DNA from 4 places in the Pseudomonas sp. FP2254 genome. Region 1 is predicted to be linked to each of the others. Evidence: predicted binding sites of a transcription regulator. Region 1 holds the regulator's gene; each other region holds the start of a gene.

Region 1 (4,210 bases):
AAGAAGTTGTTGATCAACGCCTCCAAGGCCTTCATTGCCTCTTCTTCCCGCTCGCCTTCGGTCTCAAGGTGAATCTTGGTGCCCTTGCCGGCCGCCAGCATCATCATGGCCATGATGCTTTTACCGTCGACCATGGACTCGCGGGTACGCCCTGCGCGGATCTTGCAAGGGAATTGTCCAGCCACACCGACGAACTTGGCCGAGGCCCGGGCGTGAAGGCCCAATTTGTTGATGATTTCAATTTCACGTGCGGGCATCGCGGGGGTGTTCCTTTCAGCTGAGGTCGCGGTGGCGTACCTGGACATTCTTGAGGGTTTGTTGCAGCACCTGGCCCAGGCGTTCGGTCAGGTAGACGGAACGGTGATGGCCTCCGGTGCAGCCGATGGCGATGGTGACATAGGCGCGGTTGCTTGCAGCGAAGCGCGGCAGCCACTTGAGCAGGTAGCTGGAGATGTCCTGAAACATATCCTGCACATCCGGCTGCGCCGCCAGATAATCGATCACCGGCTGATCCAGGCCTGATTGGTCACGCAGTTCAGGCTTCCAATAAGGATTGGGCAGGCAACGCACATCGAACACCAGGTCGGCGTCTACCGGCATGCCACGCTTGAATCCAAAGGACTCGACTAGAAATGCCGTGCCGGGCTCAGGCTGGTTCAGCAGGCGCAGCTTGATAGCGTCGCGTAGCTGGTACAGGTTGAGGCTAGTGGTATTGATCTTGAGGTCGGCCAGATCGATGATCGGCCCCAACAGCTTCGTTTCGTCCTCAATGGCCTCGGCCAGGGAACGATGCGGGCTGCTGAGCGGGTGGCGACGGCGGGTTTCGGAGAAACGCTTGAGCAGGGTTTCCTCATCCGCATCCAGATACAGCACATCGCAATGTATATGCTTGGCCCGCACTTCTTCCAACAGTTCCGGGAACCGTGAAAGGTGGCTGGGCAGATTGCGGGCATCAATCGATACGGCCACCAGCGGCTGCGCCAGCTCGGTGTGAATCAGCGCGCGCTCCGCCAATTCGGGCAGCAGGCCCGCAGGCAGGTTATCAATGCAGTAGAAACCGCTGTCCTCAAGCACATTGAGGGCGGTGCTCTTACCCGAGCCGGAGCGGCCGCTGACGATGATCAAACGCATGATTACTGCCCGTTTTGCTCATCCAGGACAACCTGATACAGCGCGTCATTGCTGCTGGCGCTGCGGAGTTTGTTACGCACTTCCTTGCGATCGAGCATGCTGGCGATCTGCCGAAGCAGTTCCAGGTGCGCATCGGTAGCGGCTTCCGGGACCAGCAGCACAAACAGCAGGTCGACCGGGGCGCCGTCGATGGCGTCGAAATCGATGGGGGCTTCCAGGTGCAGCAGGGCACTGATGGGATCCGTGCACCCTTTGAGGCGACAGTGGGGTATCGCGATGCCGTTACCAAAGCCGGTGGAACCGAGCTTTTCACGAGCGATGAGAGCCTCGAAGACATCTTGCATTTCGAGGCCCGGCACTTCGCGAGCGATCAGGTTGGCAATTTGTTCGAGGGCTTTTTTCTTGCTGCCGCCCGGCGCGTTCACAAGGGAACGGCCGGGGGTCAGGATGGATTCAAGTCGGATCATGGGGGGAGAGTTAGCGACCTGTGCCTTGGAGCAGGCTCAGATTCTTTTCCTTATGCTTTTTAAGTTGGCGGTCCAGCTTGTCGGTGAGCAAGTCTATCGAGGCATACATGTCTTCATGCTCTGCGTTGGCAACCACTTCGCCACCGGGTATCTGGAGGGTCGCTTCGATTTTCTGCTGAAGCTTGTCGACCTTCATGATGACCTGCACGTTGGTGATCTTGTCGAAATGTCCTTCAAGCTTCCTCAGCTTCTGCTCGACGTAGTCGCGCAGTGGCGGGGTGACTTCTACATGGTGTCCACTGATATTGACTTGCATACAGCTTCTCCTTCGTTGCCAGTGCATAAAGCGACGGGCAAAAATACCCGTCACTGGAACGCTATGGCCCGCCCGTCACATCAAACGCTTACGCTCGCTGGAAGGCGCGATCCCAAGGGACTCGCGGTACTTGGCGACGGTTCGACGGGCGACCTGAATGCCTTGTGCCTCCAGTAAACCAGCGATCTTGCTGTCACTCAACGGCTTTTTCTGATTTTCCGCGGCAACCAGTTTTTTGATGATCGCGCGGATCGCCGTGGACGAGCATTCGCCGCCTTCAGAGGTACTCACGTGGCTGGAGAAAAAGTATTTCAGCTCGTAGATACCCCGTGGGGTATGCATGAATTTCTGTGTGGTCACCCGGGAAATCGTTGACTCGTGCATGCCTACCGCCTCGGCGATGTCATGCAGTACCAGCGGCTTCATCGCTTCGTCGCCATACTCCAGGAAGCCGCGCTGATGTTCGACGATCTGGGTCGCGACTTTCATCAGGGTTTCGTTGCGGCTCTGCAGACTCTTGATGAACCAGCGCGCTTCCTGCAACTGGTTGCGCATGAAGGTGTTGTCGGCGCTGGTGTCGGCGCGGCGCACGAACCCGGCATATTGCGGGTTGACCCGCAGACGCGGCACCGATTCCTGGTTCAGCTCCACCAACCAGCGCTCGTTGTCCTTGCGCACGATGACATCGGGGACCACGTATTCGGCTTCGCTCGACTCGATCTGCGAGCCGGGACGAGGGTTGAGGCTTTGCACCAGCTCGATGACCTGGCGCAGTTCGTCTTCCTTGAGCTTCATGCGGCGCATCAACTGGCTGTAGTCGCGGCTGCCAAGCAGGTCGATGTAGTCGGTGACCAGGCGCTGGGCTTCGACCAGCCAGGGTGTTTTGGCCGGCAGTTGACGCAATTGCAGCAGCAGGCATTCGCTGAGCGTGCGCGCGCCAATACCGGCAGGCTCGAACTGCTGGATGCGGTGCAGGACGGCTTCGATTTCGTCCAGCTCGATATCCAGTTCCGGGTCGAACGCCTCGAGAATCTCCTCGAGACTCTCGTCCAGGTAGCCCTGGTTGTTGATGCAGTCGATCAGGGTTACGGCGATCAGGCGATCGGTGTCCGACATCGGCGCCAGGTTCAACTGCCACAACAGATGGCTTTGCAGGCTCTCTCCGGCGGATGTGCGGGTGGTGAAATCCCACTCGTCGTCGTCACTGCTGGGCAGGCTGCTGGCGCTGGTCTGATAGACGTCCTCCCAGGCGGTGTCCACGGGAAGCTCGTTGGGAATGCGTTCGTTCCATTCGCCTTCCTCCAGGTTGTCCACCGTGGGGGCGGTTTCCTGATAGGAAGGTTCCTGCACGTCGGAATTGGGTTTTTGCTCGATGTTGTCGGCCAATGGGTCTGCATTGTCGAAGTCGTCGCCTTCTTCCTGGCGTTCGAGCATCGGATTGGACTCCAGGGCCTCCTGGATTTCCTGTTGCAGATCCAAGGTCGACAATTGGAGCAGGCGGATGGCCTGTTGCAGCTGCGGTGTCATCGTCAGCTGCTGGCCCATTCTCAGGACTAGCGATGGTTTCATGGCAGGGGCTTAACACCTTATTCGCCGGCGCAATGCGCCATCCACGACAGGGCGCGTGAGCGCCAAACATAAGCAAATTATATGCCTGATATCGGGGGCTTTGCCTAGAGCGCGGTAACAATAAAAAACCGGGGTTTTCATTGACTCCCGCGCACCGTGGCAAACGGCCGTGACACCACGGTGTTTACAGGCGGAATTCGTGACCCAGGTACACTTCCTTGACCAGCTCGTTGGCCAGGATGGTGGCTGAATCGCCTTCGGCAATCAGCTGTCCATCGTTGACGATATAAGCCGTTTCGCAGATATCGAGTGTTTCACGGACGTTGTGGTCGGTGATCAACACGCCAATGCCCTTGGCCTTGAGGTGATGGATGATCTGCTTGATGTCGCCGACCGAAATCGGGTCGACGCCGGCAAACGGCTCGTCCAGCAGGATGAACTTGGGCGCAGTGGCCAATGCCCGAGCGATTTCCACGCGGCGGCGCTCGCCACCGGACAGGCTCATGCCCAGGTTGTCGCGAATATGGTTGATATGGAATTCCTGCAGCAGGCTTTCCAGTTCGGCGCGACGGCCGTCGCGGTCGAGTTCCTTGCGGGTCTCAAGGATCGCCATGATGTTGTCGGCTACCGAGAGTTTGCGGAAGATCGAAGCTTCCTGGGGAAGATAGCCGATACCGGCACGGGCACGGCCGTGCATCGGTTGATGGCTGACATCCAGGTCGTCGAT
Region 2 (4,210 bases), 1.8 Mb from region 1:
AGGCCGTCGCTGCGCCCGGCCTGGGGCATCAATGACAGCGAATAACTGACTTCGAGCATGCGCGCCAGGTTCTCGGCGCGCTCCAGGTAGCGCGACATCCAGTACAGGTCTGCGGCGGTTCTACTTAACATGATTCAGCCCTCCACCACCCATGTGTCCTTGGTTCCGCCGCCTTGCGACGAGTTGACGATCAACGAACCTTCCTTGAGGGCGACGCGGGTAAGCCCGCCCGGCACCAGGCGAGTCTCCTTGCCGGACAGCACGAACGGCCGCAGGTCGATATGCCTGGGAGCGATGCCATTTTCGACAAAGGTCGGGCAGGTCGACAGGCTCAGGGTCGGTTGGGCGATGTAAGCATGCGGGCGAGCCTTGATGCGCTGGCGGAAATCCTCGATCTCAGCAGCGGTGGACGCCGGGCCGACCAGCATGCCGTAGCCGCCGGAGCCCTGGGTCTCCTTGACCACCAGTTGCTCAAGGTTGGCCAGCACGTGGGACAGCTCCGCCGGTTTGCGGCACTGAAAGGTCGGCACGTTCTGCAGCACCGGTTCTTCTTCCAGGTAAAAACGGATCATGTCGGGCACATACGGGTAGATAGACTTGTCATCGGCAACGCCGGTACCGATAGCATTGGCGAGCACCACATTACCGGCGCAATAGGCCGCAACCAGGCCAGGTACGCCGAGCATTGATTCGGGGTTGAACGCCTGCGGGTCGAGGAACGCATCGTCGATGCGTCGGTAGATCACGTCGACAGCCTTGGGCCCGTCGGTGGTGCGCATGAACACCTTGAGGTCATGCACGAACAAGTCGGCGCCTTCTACCAGCTCAACCCCCATTTCCCGCGCGAGAAAGGCATGTTCGAAAAACGCGCTGTTGAAGCGGCCAGGGGTGAGCACCACCACGTTGGGGTTGTCCAGGCGGCTGGAACTCTTGAGGGTCTTGAGCAAAAGGTTGGGGTAATGATCCACCGGGGCGATACGTTGCCTGGCGAACACTTCCGGGAACAACCGCATCATCATCTTGCGGTCTTCGAGCATGTAGCTCACGCCGCTGGGCGTGCGCAGGTTGTCTTCCAGCACGTAATAAGTGCCATCGCCATCGCGAACCAGGTCGACACCGGAGATGTGCGAGTAGATATCGCGGTGCAGGTCCAGGCCGACCATCGCCTTCTGGTAACCCTCGTTGCCCAGTACCTGCTCCGCCGGAATAATACCGGCCTTGATGATGCGCTGATCGTGGTAGATATCGGCGAGAAACAGGTTCAGCGCATTGACGCGCTGGATACACCCGCGTTCGATCATGCTCCACTCAACCGCGGGAATGCTGCGGGGGATGATGTCGAAGGGGATCAGGCGCTCGGTGTCCTGCTCGTCGCCGTACAGAGTGAACGTGATCCCGGCGCGGTGAAACAGCAGATCGGCTTCACGACGACGCTGGGCCAGCAGTTCCGGCGGCGTATTGGCCAGCCAGCGGGAGAAATCCTGATAGTGCGCACGGCACACGCCGTTTGCATCATTCATTTCATCAAAGAAAGATCGAGCCATTCCAGTACCTTGTCAGTGCCCGTGGCTAAGCAAGCGGCACTGCCGTTTTAAAAAACGCATGTTTTTATGAGCCCGTGGCGTACAGCGGCAGCGGGCCTGGACCTTACTTTCCGAGGATGTAGGCTCTGGGTGGGGTAGTTACCAATGCTCCTGTTTGCAAACAGATGAATCCATAAAGCAATGCCTGTGCCGAAACCCCTCTGTCCGCCTGCCGCCCGCCCCGTAGTGAGCGAGCTTGATAGCGTCGAAGCCCCCCATCCACCCACCCACACCCCAACTCGGTGCAAGCCGACTCACCCGAAAAAAACGCGCACCACTCCAGTGCACAACAAACTTGAACTCCCTACCCACCCCTTTCGTCTAACTAGGCCTATACACCCCGTGGACCACCCCCGTGCCCAGAATTATCTCCCCCGATACCCCGGAAACGGCGTTGACCGACCACAGCGAACACAACGCCAAGATCTTCGGCTCGCCCAAGGACCGCCTGGACTTCTACCGTCGCGAGATCCAGTACGAAACGTCCATCCTGGCCAACCGTACCGACGCCTACCTCACCGCCCAATCGTTCCTGGTCATCGCCTTCGTGTCCGGCATGGGCAATCTCAACCCCGAGTGGGGCAAGCTGTTCACCCTGATCGTGCCGCTGTTCCTGGCACTGCTGGGCATCCTCAGCTCGCTCAATGCCTGGCCAGGCATTCGCGCCGCGTACGACATCATCGATCACTGGCACTTCAAGCAGAGCCAATTGCTGCACAGCGAGCCGGTAATGGGCCTGGCCTATGACGAGTCGCCGCTGTTTTCCGAGCGCGAGTCTTCCCATAAGGGCTATCGCAAATCCCTGCTGTTTTCCGTGCGGACACCTTGGATTTTCATGGTGTTCTGGATTCTGCTGGGGGCCTATGCGTTCTACATCCAAGTGGATAACCCTGGCTCGTAAGCAATTTGAACTTCAACGCCGCTCACGGAACCTTAGCTTTACGCAGCACGTGATTTTCCTGATAACTGCGAAGAGGTGAGCCATGAGTGACAGCAACGATCCCCAAGTCAGCGGCCGTAACGATCCCGCCATCGACGGTGGCGAACCCGCCCCGGCCACGGGTGCCGACGCGCCCAAAGACACCGATGCTCCCACCGATCCGAAGGCCAGGGACAACGACTTCAGCCCCGACTTCAAGCCGGAACCTGAGCACAAGCCCGACACCGACGCCGATATCGATACTCAGGGCGGCTAAAGGAGACAGTCATGTCAAAAGAACTGGAAGAAGAACTCAACGATCCAGGCAATGAAGATCCCGGCTCACTGATGGACGACGCCGAGGTGCCTTTGAACGATCTGGACGATGCCGCCGACGTCGGCAACACCGAACTGACGGACCCTGCGCCTTAAGCCCGCGCAGGGTTTTTTCGTTCATACCAGGCCAGCATGGGCTGGGTACTCAGCCCATGAACCACGATGCTCAATGCAATGACCGAGACTGTCAGGTTTACCGCCACCGCGCTGCTCGTACCCACCAACCCATGGTTGAGCGCATAGAACAGGTAGTAAATACTGCCGATCCCGCGGATCCCGAACCAGCCCATCAGGCCTCGCTGGCGCACATCGATCAGCCGGCCCCACGGCATCGCCAGTACGCTCAGTGGCCGCACCACACAAAACAGCAGCGCCGCCACCGGCAGTGCGCGCCAATCCCAGTGACTGATCAGCACGATCCCGAGCAGGGTCACCAGAAAGACTTCCATCGAACGTTCCACCAGGCTTCCGAAGGACAGCATGTCGCCCATCATCACGCCTGCGGCGATCTGCGTTTCCTCAAGCTCCGTGACGTCGCCCTGCAGGGCCCGCTCAGGCTCTACTTCCAGATGGCCCACCACCGGCAGAGCCAGGTGCTCCGAGGGCGTCGATGAATTGCCCGTGGACCTGAATTCAGCCTGGCGCAGGCCCAGCCCCGCCGCGAATACCGACAGGAAACCGTAGCCACCGACGGCCTCGGCCGCCACGTACGCCAAGGCAATCAGCGCCAGCGTCAGGTAGTCGTTGGGTGAAAGTGTGCTGTCTGAATGGGTGATACGCAGCCACAGGGTCACGCGGCCGATGCCCCGGCCCATCCAATAGCCGATCAGCAACCCGCTCGGCACGGCCCACAGCAAATTCTTCATCAGCCAGCCGCCGAGCCAGTCGCCTTCGAACCCGCCGTGCTGCATGAACATCAGCGCGAAGATCACAAACGGAAACGCCGTGCCATCGTTCAAACCCGCCTCGCCGGACAGGCCAAAGCGCAGCGCGTCATAGTCCTGTGCATCGTTCACCTGGACCAGCCCCGCCAATACCGGATCGGTCGGCGCAAGAATGGCGCCCACCAGCAGGGACACGCCCCAGGACAGATCGAACAGATAATGCAGCCCCAGGCACACGCCGAGGATAGTTAGCAGCATCACCGGACCCGCCATGCCAAAGGCGACGCGCCAGGTGCGATGTTTGAGCGGCAGGCGCAGCTTCAGGCCGCTGACGAACAGAGAGAACAGCACCGCGACTTCGGTCAGGTGCTCCATCCAGCGCGCAGAGCCTTTGATATCCAGGTCCAGCAGGTCGATGCCCAATGGGCCGATGGCGATCCCCAGCAACAGGCATACCGCCGAAGTCGTGACCGGCATCCAGCGCAGGT
Region 3 (4,210 bases), 1.2 Mb from region 1:
TCATCGCTGCCACCAGTTGAAAGCGCGCCGGGAAGCTCACTCGGTCGCGCGCGCGGGAAATCACGATATGCCCTGACTCCAGCGGCTCACGCAAAACCTCCAGCACCTTGCGATCAAATTCCGGCAGCTCATCCAGAAACAACACGCCGTGATGCGCCAGGGTAATTTCCCCCGGCTGGGGTTTTGAGCCGCCGCCCACCAAGGCCGGCCCGGAGGCTGAGTGGTGCGGTTGGCGAAACGGTCGATGGGGCCAATGGCTCAGCGGCGCCAGGCTGACCACCGATTGAATCGCCGCGACCTCCAGTGCTTCCTGCTCGCTCAAAGGCGGCAGCAGGCCGGGCAGGCGGCTGGCGAGCAAGGTCTTGCCGGTGCCCGGCGGGCCGCTCAGCAGCAGGTTGTGTGCGCCGGCCGCGGCGATCAGCAACGCCCGCTTGGCCGTCATCTGGCCCTGCACTTCGCTCAGGTTCGGGTACGGTTTGCTCAGGTACAGCAAACCGTCGGATGTGTAGGGCTCAATCGGCGCGTGCCCATTGAGGTGCGCCACGACCTGCAGCAAGTGATCCACTGCAATCACTTTCAAGCCCGATGCCAGGCATGCTTCCTCCGCATTCGCGCGCGGCACTATCACAGTGCGCCCGGCCTTGCGCGCAGCCAGCGCCGCCGGCAACACGCCTTTGACGGCGCGTACCTCGCCGGACAGCGCCAATTCGCCCAGGCATTCCACGTCGTCGAGCATCAACGTCGGCACCTGCACACTCGCGGCCAGGATGCCTAGGGCAATCGCCAGATCAAAACGCCCGCCATCCTTGGGCAGGTCGGCGGGCGCGAGGTTGAGGGTGATGCGGCGGGCCGGGTATTGCAGCGCGGAGTTGAGAATGGCGCTGCGCACGCGGTCCTTGCTTTCTTTGACTGCGGTTTCGGGCAAGCCCACCAGAGTCAGGGACGGCAGGCCGTTGGCCATGTGCACTTCGACGGTGACGGCGGGGGCTTCGACACCGATTTGGGCGCGGCTGTGGACGATGGCCAGTGACATGCTCGTTCCTTGAAAAATGAGGGCCGCTTCCTGCGGTTTTTCAAGGGTAGACGAGGCAAGTCAGCGCGGGGCGGGGAGGTTTTACAGAACGTATCTTGGGCGTGGCGACGTGAGCCTGCTCGCGAAGATCTGCGCGAACAAGCTCGCTTGTGCAAAGGAGTGTGGGTTATTTCTGGTCAGGCGTCAGCCGCGCTTCCAGCTCCGCCACCTTCGCCTCCAGGCTCTCCAGCCGTGCCCGCGTGCGGGCGAGCACGACCATCTGGCTGTCGAATTCTTCACGGCTGACCAGGTCGAGCTTGCTGAAACCGCTTTGCAGCAAGGCCTTGAACTGGCTTTCGATTTCATTGCGGGGCAGCGGAGTTTCGCCGCTGAACAGGCGAGAGGCGTGGCCGCTCAGGGCATCGAGGAAATCTTTGGGCGCGAGCATGGGAAATATTCCGGAAAACAGTTGGCGGGCAGTGTATCACGCACCGTCTATAGTCTTTTTCACGGCCTTGGGCGCACGCTTTTCGCGCAGGGCTCCGGCGGGCTGCGCACCGTTTTTGTGCGCGTCAGGCTCGCCACATCGCCCCGCAGGTGGGCATAAGTGAGCAAAGGATTGATTTCAGTGAGTTTCACGGAGCTGGCAAGGTTTCTGCTTAGACGATCATGACCCATGCACTGATGCAGTCGCTGTGACGAATGCAGTGCGCCGATGGATCAGGGGTACAGGTTTGTCACCAGTGGTTAGCTGGCGTCGCAACGGCATGCCGAGGCGACGACGCGTTACAAAGCCAGGCACTGCGCTTAGACTTGAGACGGGTTTGTTTTCCTGGGGCAAGTCCACCAATTCGGGAGAGAGTTTTCATGAAGCTAGTCACTGCCATCATCAAGCCGTTCAAGTTGGACGATGTACGCGAGTCGTTGTCCGAGATCGGCGTGCAGGGCATTACCGTTACTGAGGTCAAAGGCTTCGGTCGGCAGAAGGGTCACACCGAGCTGTATCGCGGCGCGGAATATGTAGTGGATTTCCTGCCGAAGGTGAAGATTGATGTCGCCATTGACGACAAGGATCTTGACCGGGTTATCGAGGCGATAACCAAGGCTGCCAACACCGGCAAGATCGGTGACGGCAAGATCTTTGTGGTCAATCTGGAACAGGCTATTCGCATCCGTACCGGCGAAACCGATACCGACGCAATCTAAGCCGCTAAACCCCAACGCCCCAGGAGAAAACAATATGACTCTGCGTAAATTCGCAGGGCTCGGAGCCCTGTTGTCCATCGTAATGCCAAGCCTGGCCATGGCGGCAGACGAAGTGGCTGCTCCAGTCCTCAACTCCGGCGACACGGCGTGGATGCTCACATCCACCGCGCTGGTGCTGTTCATGACCATCCCTGGCCTGGCGCTGTTCTACGGCGGCATGGTTCGCTCCAAAAATATTCTTTCAGTGATGATGCAATGCTTCGCCATCACTGGCCTGATCAGCATTCTGTGGGTTATCTACGGTTACAGCATCGCGTTCGATACCACCGGTATGGAACAGGGCGTGGTCAACTTCAATTCCTTCGTCGGCGGCATGGGCAAGGCGTTCCTGGCCGGTGTCACCCCAGCCAGCATTACCGGCCCGGCGGCACTGTTCCCTGAGGCGGTGTTCATCACCTTCCAGATGACCTTCGCGATCATCACACCGGCGCTGATCGTCGGCGCGTTTGCTGAGCGTATGAAGTTCTCCGCCATGCTGATCTTCATGGCCATCTGGTTCACTCTGGTCTACGCACCGATCGCACACATGGTGTGGAGCGGCAACGGCGGCCTGCTGTGGGACTGGGGCGTGCTGGACTTCGCCGGTGGCACCGTGGTGCACATCAACGCCGGTGTGGCTGGCCTGGTGGCGTGCATCGTGCTCGGCAAGCGTAAAGGTTACCCAACCACGCCGATGGCGCCGCACAACCTGGGTTACACCCTGATCGGCGCGGCCATGCTGTGGATTGGTTGGTTTGGTTTCAACGCAGGTTCCGCGGCGGCCGCCAACGGTACCGCCGGCATGGCGATGCTGGTCACTCAGATCGCTACCGCTGCCGCAGCACTGGGCTGGATGTTCGCCGAGTGGATCACCCACGGTAAACCGAGCGCACTGGGCATCGCCTCGGGCGTGGTGGCGGGCCTGGTTGCCGTCACCCCGGCTGCAGGCACCGTGGGCCCGATGGGCGCCCTGGTGATCGGCCTGGTGGCCGGTGTGATCTGCTTCTTCTGCGCCACCAGCCTCAAGCGCAAGCTGGGCTATGACGACTCCCTGGACGCGTTCGGGGTGCACGGTATCGGCGGTATCGTCGGCGCGATCCTTACCGGTGTGTTCGCAGCGCCTGCATGGGGCGGCTTCGGTACCGTGACGGACGTAGCGGCACAGGTCTGGATCCAGTGCAAAGGCGTGGGCTTCACCGTGATCTACACGGCGATCGTCACCTACGTCATCCTCAAGGTGCTGGATATGGTCATGGGGCTGCGCGTTACCGAAGAGGAAGAAGCGGTCGGCCTCGATCTGGCGCAACACAACGAGCGCGGCTACAACTTGTAAGTACGCGAAAAAAAGATGCCCGGCTTGCCGGGCATTTTTTTGCCTGGCGTTTGTCAGTCATACAGGCTCCGGCGGTTTTTGCGTCATGTTTGCGTCGGGACGTATAGAGCATTTTTCAGCATGCGAATGTCTTACAGGCATGTAGGCGTATTCGACACTTTGTTTTTTCCCAGAGCGCGCTAGAATGCGCGCCGATGGGCGGAGAACTGTATGTGGCAACAGACCCTGATTACCCTGCGGGCCAAGCCCCGGGGCTTTCACCTGGTGACCGACGAGTTGCTTGCCGGCTTGCCTGAATTAAAGGCGTGTCGCGTAGGACTGTTGCACCTGTGGTTGCAGCACACTTCGGCCTCGTTGACCGTCAACGAGAACGCCGACCCGGCGGTTCGCCGTGACTTCGAACGGTTTTTCAACCTGCTGGTGCCGAAAGGCCGCGCAGGGTTTGAGCACAACGACGAAGGTCCGGACGATCTGCCGGCGCACTTCAAGGCCAGTCTCCTGGGCTGTCAGCTGAGTTTGCCGGTGAAGGCCGGCCGTTTGGCGATCGGGACGTGGCAGGGCGTTTACCTGGGCGAGCACCGTGATCATGGCGGTGCTCGCAAAGTCCTCGCCACCCTGCA
Region 4 (4,210 bases), 2.7 Mb from region 1:
GTGAAGAGCGCCTGTTCGACCACTACTTTGCCGAGCTCTTTCTGGGCCACTTCCTGCACGCTGGCGGTGACCTTCTGGCGCAGCATTTCCTGGCCGACCGGGGTGGCCAGGGTGTCGAAGCTCTGGCTGGAGAACAGCATCACCAGGTTATTGCGGATCACCGGCATGTGCACCTTGAGGGCATCCAGGTCCGATTGGTTGCGCGCCAGCAAGGTGATGCTCACCTGCAGGTAACGCTGACGGCCGTTCTGATTGAAGTTGGCGACAAACGCCGGAAGCATCGGCTCGAAGATTGCCGGTTGCTTGACGTTGGTAGCGGTTTCGGCGGCGGGAGCCGGTTTGCTGGCACTGCTGTGCATGATGTACCAGGTGCCGCCCACCGACGCGCCAATGGCCAGGAGCAGGCCCACGACTATCAACAGAATAAGCTTGAGCTTACCTTTGCCCGCGGGTGGTTTTGCTGCTGCGTCTTCGCTCTTCGCCATGCCAATAATCCGTCACTATTCGGGGATTCATAGATCTACGGGAAGGCAAGAGCAAGTGTTATGCCAGAGTTGTCTGGCTGAACACAGACAAAGGAACACCACAAATCAAGTGTGGGAGGGGGCTTGCCCCCCAATAGCGGTGTATCAGCCAACCGATGTATGAACTGACACATCCTCATCGGGGGCAAGCCCCCTCCCACATTGTGATCTGGTTTCGTCAGTGGGTAATTAAGTTGGAATGCGATTCGAGTGGGAGGGGGCTTGCCCCCGATGAGCATGGGTATCTACACAGACCTTAAAGGCTGACACATAACTCTGTAGTGAGCGGGCTTGCCCCGCGCCGGGCTGCGAAGCGGCCCCAAACCCAGGCACCTCGGAGTGTCAGCTGAAACCACATCGCCTGGAATAGGGCCGCTTCGCAGCCCAGCGCGGGGCAAGCCCGCTCACCACATCAAAGCCAGCTCACCACAGCAAGCCCCCTCCCCCATTTTGTCCTATGCCATACCTACATCAGGCGTAGTAATCGACGGCGCTGGAGCCGATCACCGTTGAAGTCACGGGCGCCACTGCTTCGGCCACATCAATGTGGCTGCCGTTGTCACCGCTGTCGCCGCCCCGCCCGCTGCGGCTAACGCCCCCCGTCTGCGCCTGTTGTTGCTGCTGTTCCTGACCACGGGATTGGTCGGACACGTTCACATCCACCTGCCCCATGCCTTGCTGGGCGAACATTTCACGCAGGCGGCCGGACTGGCTTTCCAACGCTTCACGCACCACCGGGTGGGCACTCATGAAGTTGACCTGGGCCTGCTGGTCGGCGGTCATGTTGACCTTGATATCCAGGCGCCCGAGTTCGGCCGGCTGCAACTGGATTTCCGCCGACTTGAGGTTGGCGCTCGACAGGTACATCACGCGGTTGACGATCTCATCGGTCCAGCCGCTCTGGTGCATGGCCAGCGGCGCATTCGCGACGGGCGGCAAAGCGTTGGCGGTTTTCGGCGTGGCGGCCTGGGTCAGGGCGGCCAGGCGGTTGGCGAAGTCATCGACACGCGTGTCGCTGCCGGCGCTCTTGAGGTCCTTGAGGCCGTCGTCGATCAAACCGCCAAAGGCCTTGTCGCCCCCTTGGTCGGTGCTGTCCTTGGTAGCCTGCTGGTCGACCAGGGTGGCCAGGCCGGCAGCGAAATTCTGCGCGGCGGTCGGTTGGTCCAGGGTCGGCGTCGACGCATTTTTGGCTGGCGCCTGGCTGCTGGCCGACACATGACCGCCCTGCTCCATGGCCAGGCGCACGGCCGGCATTGCATCCAGCGGGTCGGCCGCAGGGTCGAACGCGGGATTGGCCTCTTCGCTCGCGGCCACCGGCACCGGCGGCGCGGCAACCAACGGCTGGGCGTGATCATCCGGCGTGTCGGCGACTGGTGTCGGGGCTTCCACCGGCACCGGCACGGCGACCGGGGTGACGGCCGCGATCAGCGCCGGGTCGACCACCGGGTCGGCCGGGAGCTGCTGCACCAGGGCCGGATCAACCGGGGCATCATCGTCCGAACCGACGCTGTCGTCCGCCTTGGCCGCAGGCGGGCCGGCAGGCAAAGGATTGCCGCTATCGGCAACCGCCGGTGCCTTGGCGGCAGGCTTGTCACTCCCGGCAGCCGGCTTGGCGCTGCCATCGACGGGCTTGTCGCGGCTGGGTCTGGTGGAGTTGTCGTCGCCTTTGGACGCAGGCTTTGAACCCTGGCTGGCGAACACTTGAGCGAAGCCAGGGCCCTTGTCCCGTGGCTCCGCAGCCACCGCCGGTAGATTGGCGGAGGGCGCTTGAGGCTTGGCCGCGGGGGCAGCCTGAAGAAGCGAATTCGGGGCGACTGGCATGGTAAAGGTCTCCACTGCATGGGGATCGGGGATGCAGTATGAGGAGATAGAGCAAGAGTCGGGCCAGGTTTGGTTTCGGCTGGGCGAGGGTTGGTTGCCACCGTCACATCTGGAAGCGCTGACGCTCCGACTCGTACAGCGGCTTGACCAACGCAAACTCAAGATCGATCTGATCCACCAGTGCCTCCAGATCGCCGGCCGCCTCGGCGGATTCGGCCTCCAAGCGCTGACACAAGTGCGCCAAGCGCACCGCTCCGAGGTTGCCGCTGCTGCCTTTGAAACTATGGGCAATACGCCCCAGCGCCTTCGCGTCGCCCCGAGACTGGCGCAATGCTTCGATGCGTTTTTGCGAATCGTCAAGAAAAGTATCGAGCAACTTGGGGTACTCGCTTTCCATGACTTCCTGCAAACCCGACAACACTACCGGGTCCAGATGAACATCAACCACTTGCTCGCTCCTTGATCAAGAATCGGCGGATTATGCCAGAGCCTCCCACGAAAACTCCACGCACACACACCGCCCGCCGTCGGACCAACGCACGTCATGACTGAGCCGACGTACCAGGCTCAAGCCGCGACCGGACAGACGGTCGATATCCAAGGGCTGCGCCAACACCTTGTCCACATCAAATCCCGGCCCGCTGTCCTCGATGCGCAGGGTCATCGTGCCGCCGGCGTCGGTAGGCACCACTTGTACCTGCACTCGCACGTAACCGCTGTTCAACTCGGCCAATCGTTCGTTGCGCCGGCGATAGTACTCGGCAAACCCCTGGGCATCGCGTTTGAGCCGTGAGTCCAGGCCCAGCACGCCATGTTCCAGCGCGTTGGAGTACAACTCGGCCATCACGCTGTAGAGTGCGCCGCTCTGCGCGCGCAGGCCATGGATCTCCAGCAGCAATTGCAACAGGTAGGGCAGCGGGTTGTAGCGCTTGAGGGTCTCGGCGCGGAACTCGAAATTCACCGACCAGTCCAGCGGGCACGACTGGCCGCTGTCGGCATACAGCGGCCCACTCGCACGCAACGCCGGGCCGGACTGCAAGGTGATCTCCACCATGCTCACGTCATCGCGCGCCTCCCCGCGAAATGCCGCCAGGGCCTGCTCGACATCTTCGAACAAGCGATCAGGCTCGCGGTTGGCAGCGAACACCTGCTGCAAGCGCTCGACCCCGAACAACTGGTTATTCGCGTCGGCGGTCTCCAGCACGCCGTCGGACAACAGAAACACACGATCCCCCAACGCCATGGGCCAGACTTCAGTGCAGTCATTGAACAGCTCGGCCGACAGCACACCCAACGGCAAGTGCCGCGATGCCAGCGATGTGCGTTTGCCTGTGGCGACCTGATGCACATAGCCCTCGGGCATGCCGCCGTTCCATACCTCCACCACATGGCGATCGGTGCTCAGGCACAACAAAGTGGCGCAACAGAACATGTCCACCGGCAGGATGCGTTTGAGCTTGGCGTTCATCTCGCGCAGGATCTGCGCCAGGCCATAGCCCTTGGCGGTCATGCCGTAGAACACGTCCGCCAGGGGCATGGCCCCCACCGCCGCCGGCAAGCCGTGGCCGGTGAAATCCCCCAGCAGCACATGCATATCGCCCGACGGCGTGTAGGCCGCCAATAACAGATCGCCATTGAACAGCGCGTAAGGCGACTGCAGGTAGCGGATATTCGGCGCGGCGTTGATACAGCCGGAGTGGGCGACCTTGTCGAACACCGCCTTGGCCACCCGCTGCTCGTGCAACAGGTGGTCATTGTGCTTGGCGATCAGGTCGCGCTGCTGCAGCACCGTGGCCTGCAACCGACGCAGGCGGTCCATGGCGTTGATTTTTGCGCCCAGGATCAGCGGGTTGTAGGGCTTGGGC

Evidence for each region. Region 1 encodes sigma-54, which starts transcription at its own class of promoters, with help from an activator protein. Its sites were predicted from a motif close to ANTGGCATNNANNTTGCTNT; they were not measured.
Region 2: PSH94_RS12910 (circularly permuted type 2 ATP-grasp protein) is a predicted target of sigma-54. The motif match lies at 1,719-1,738, and genes of this name have one in related genera.
Region 3: glnK (P-II family nitrogen regulator) is a predicted target of sigma-54. The motif match lies at 1,655-1,674, and genes of this name have one in related genera.
Region 4: PSH94_RS17735 (flagellar hook-length control protein FliK) is a predicted target of sigma-54. The motif match lies at 2,394-2,413, and genes of this name have one in related genera.

Annotation. Positions count from the first base shown of each region.
Region 1 is NZ_CP117444.1:978,129-982,338, forward strand. It holds gene PSH94_RS04285 (HPr family phosphocarrier protein) at 1-257, opposite strand, end outside; gene rapZ (RNase adapter RapZ) at 274-1,131, opposite strand; gene ptsN (PTS IIA-like nitrogen regulatory protein PtsN) at 1,134-1,598, opposite strand; gene hpf (ribosome hibernation-promoting factor, HPF/YfiA family) at 1,609-1,914, opposite strand; gene PSH94_RS04305 (RNA polymerase factor sigma-54) at 1,990-3,483, opposite strand; gene lptB (LPS export ABC transporter ATP-binding protein) at 3,668-4,210, opposite strand, start outside.
Region 2 is NZ_CP117444.1:2,816,198-2,820,407, forward strand. It holds gene PSH94_RS12905 (alpha-E domain-containing protein) at 1-131, opposite strand, end outside; gene PSH94_RS12910 (circularly permuted type 2 ATP-grasp protein) at 135-1,544, opposite strand; gene PSH94_RS12915 (hypothetical protein) at 1,939-2,484, shown strand; gene PSH94_RS12920 (hypothetical protein) at 2,567-2,779, shown strand; gene PSH94_RS12925 (hypothetical protein) at 2,791-2,934, shown strand; gene PSH94_RS12930 (sodium:proton antiporter) at 2,931-4,210, opposite strand, start outside.
Region 3 is NZ_CP117444.1:5,417,969-5,422,178, reverse strand. It holds gene PSH94_RS25090 (YifB family Mg chelatase-like AAA ATPase) at 1-1,033, opposite strand, end outside; gene PSH94_RS25085 (accessory factor UbiK family protein) at 1,200-1,460, opposite strand; gene glnK (P-II family nitrogen regulator) at 1,880-2,218, shown strand; gene PSH94_RS25075 (ammonium transporter) at 2,253-3,590, shown strand; gene PSH94_RS25070 (secondary thiamine-phosphate synthase enzyme YjbQ) at 3,801-4,210, shown strand, end outside.
Region 4 is NZ_CP117444.1:3,874,319-3,878,528, forward strand. It holds gene fliL (flagellar basal body-associated protein FliL) at 1-485, opposite strand, end outside; gene PSH94_RS17735 (flagellar hook-length control protein FliK) at 996-2,345, opposite strand; gene PSH94_RS17740 (Hpt domain-containing protein) at 2,449-2,793, opposite strand; gene PSH94_RS17745 (fused response regulator/phosphatase) at 2,824-4,210, opposite strand, start outside.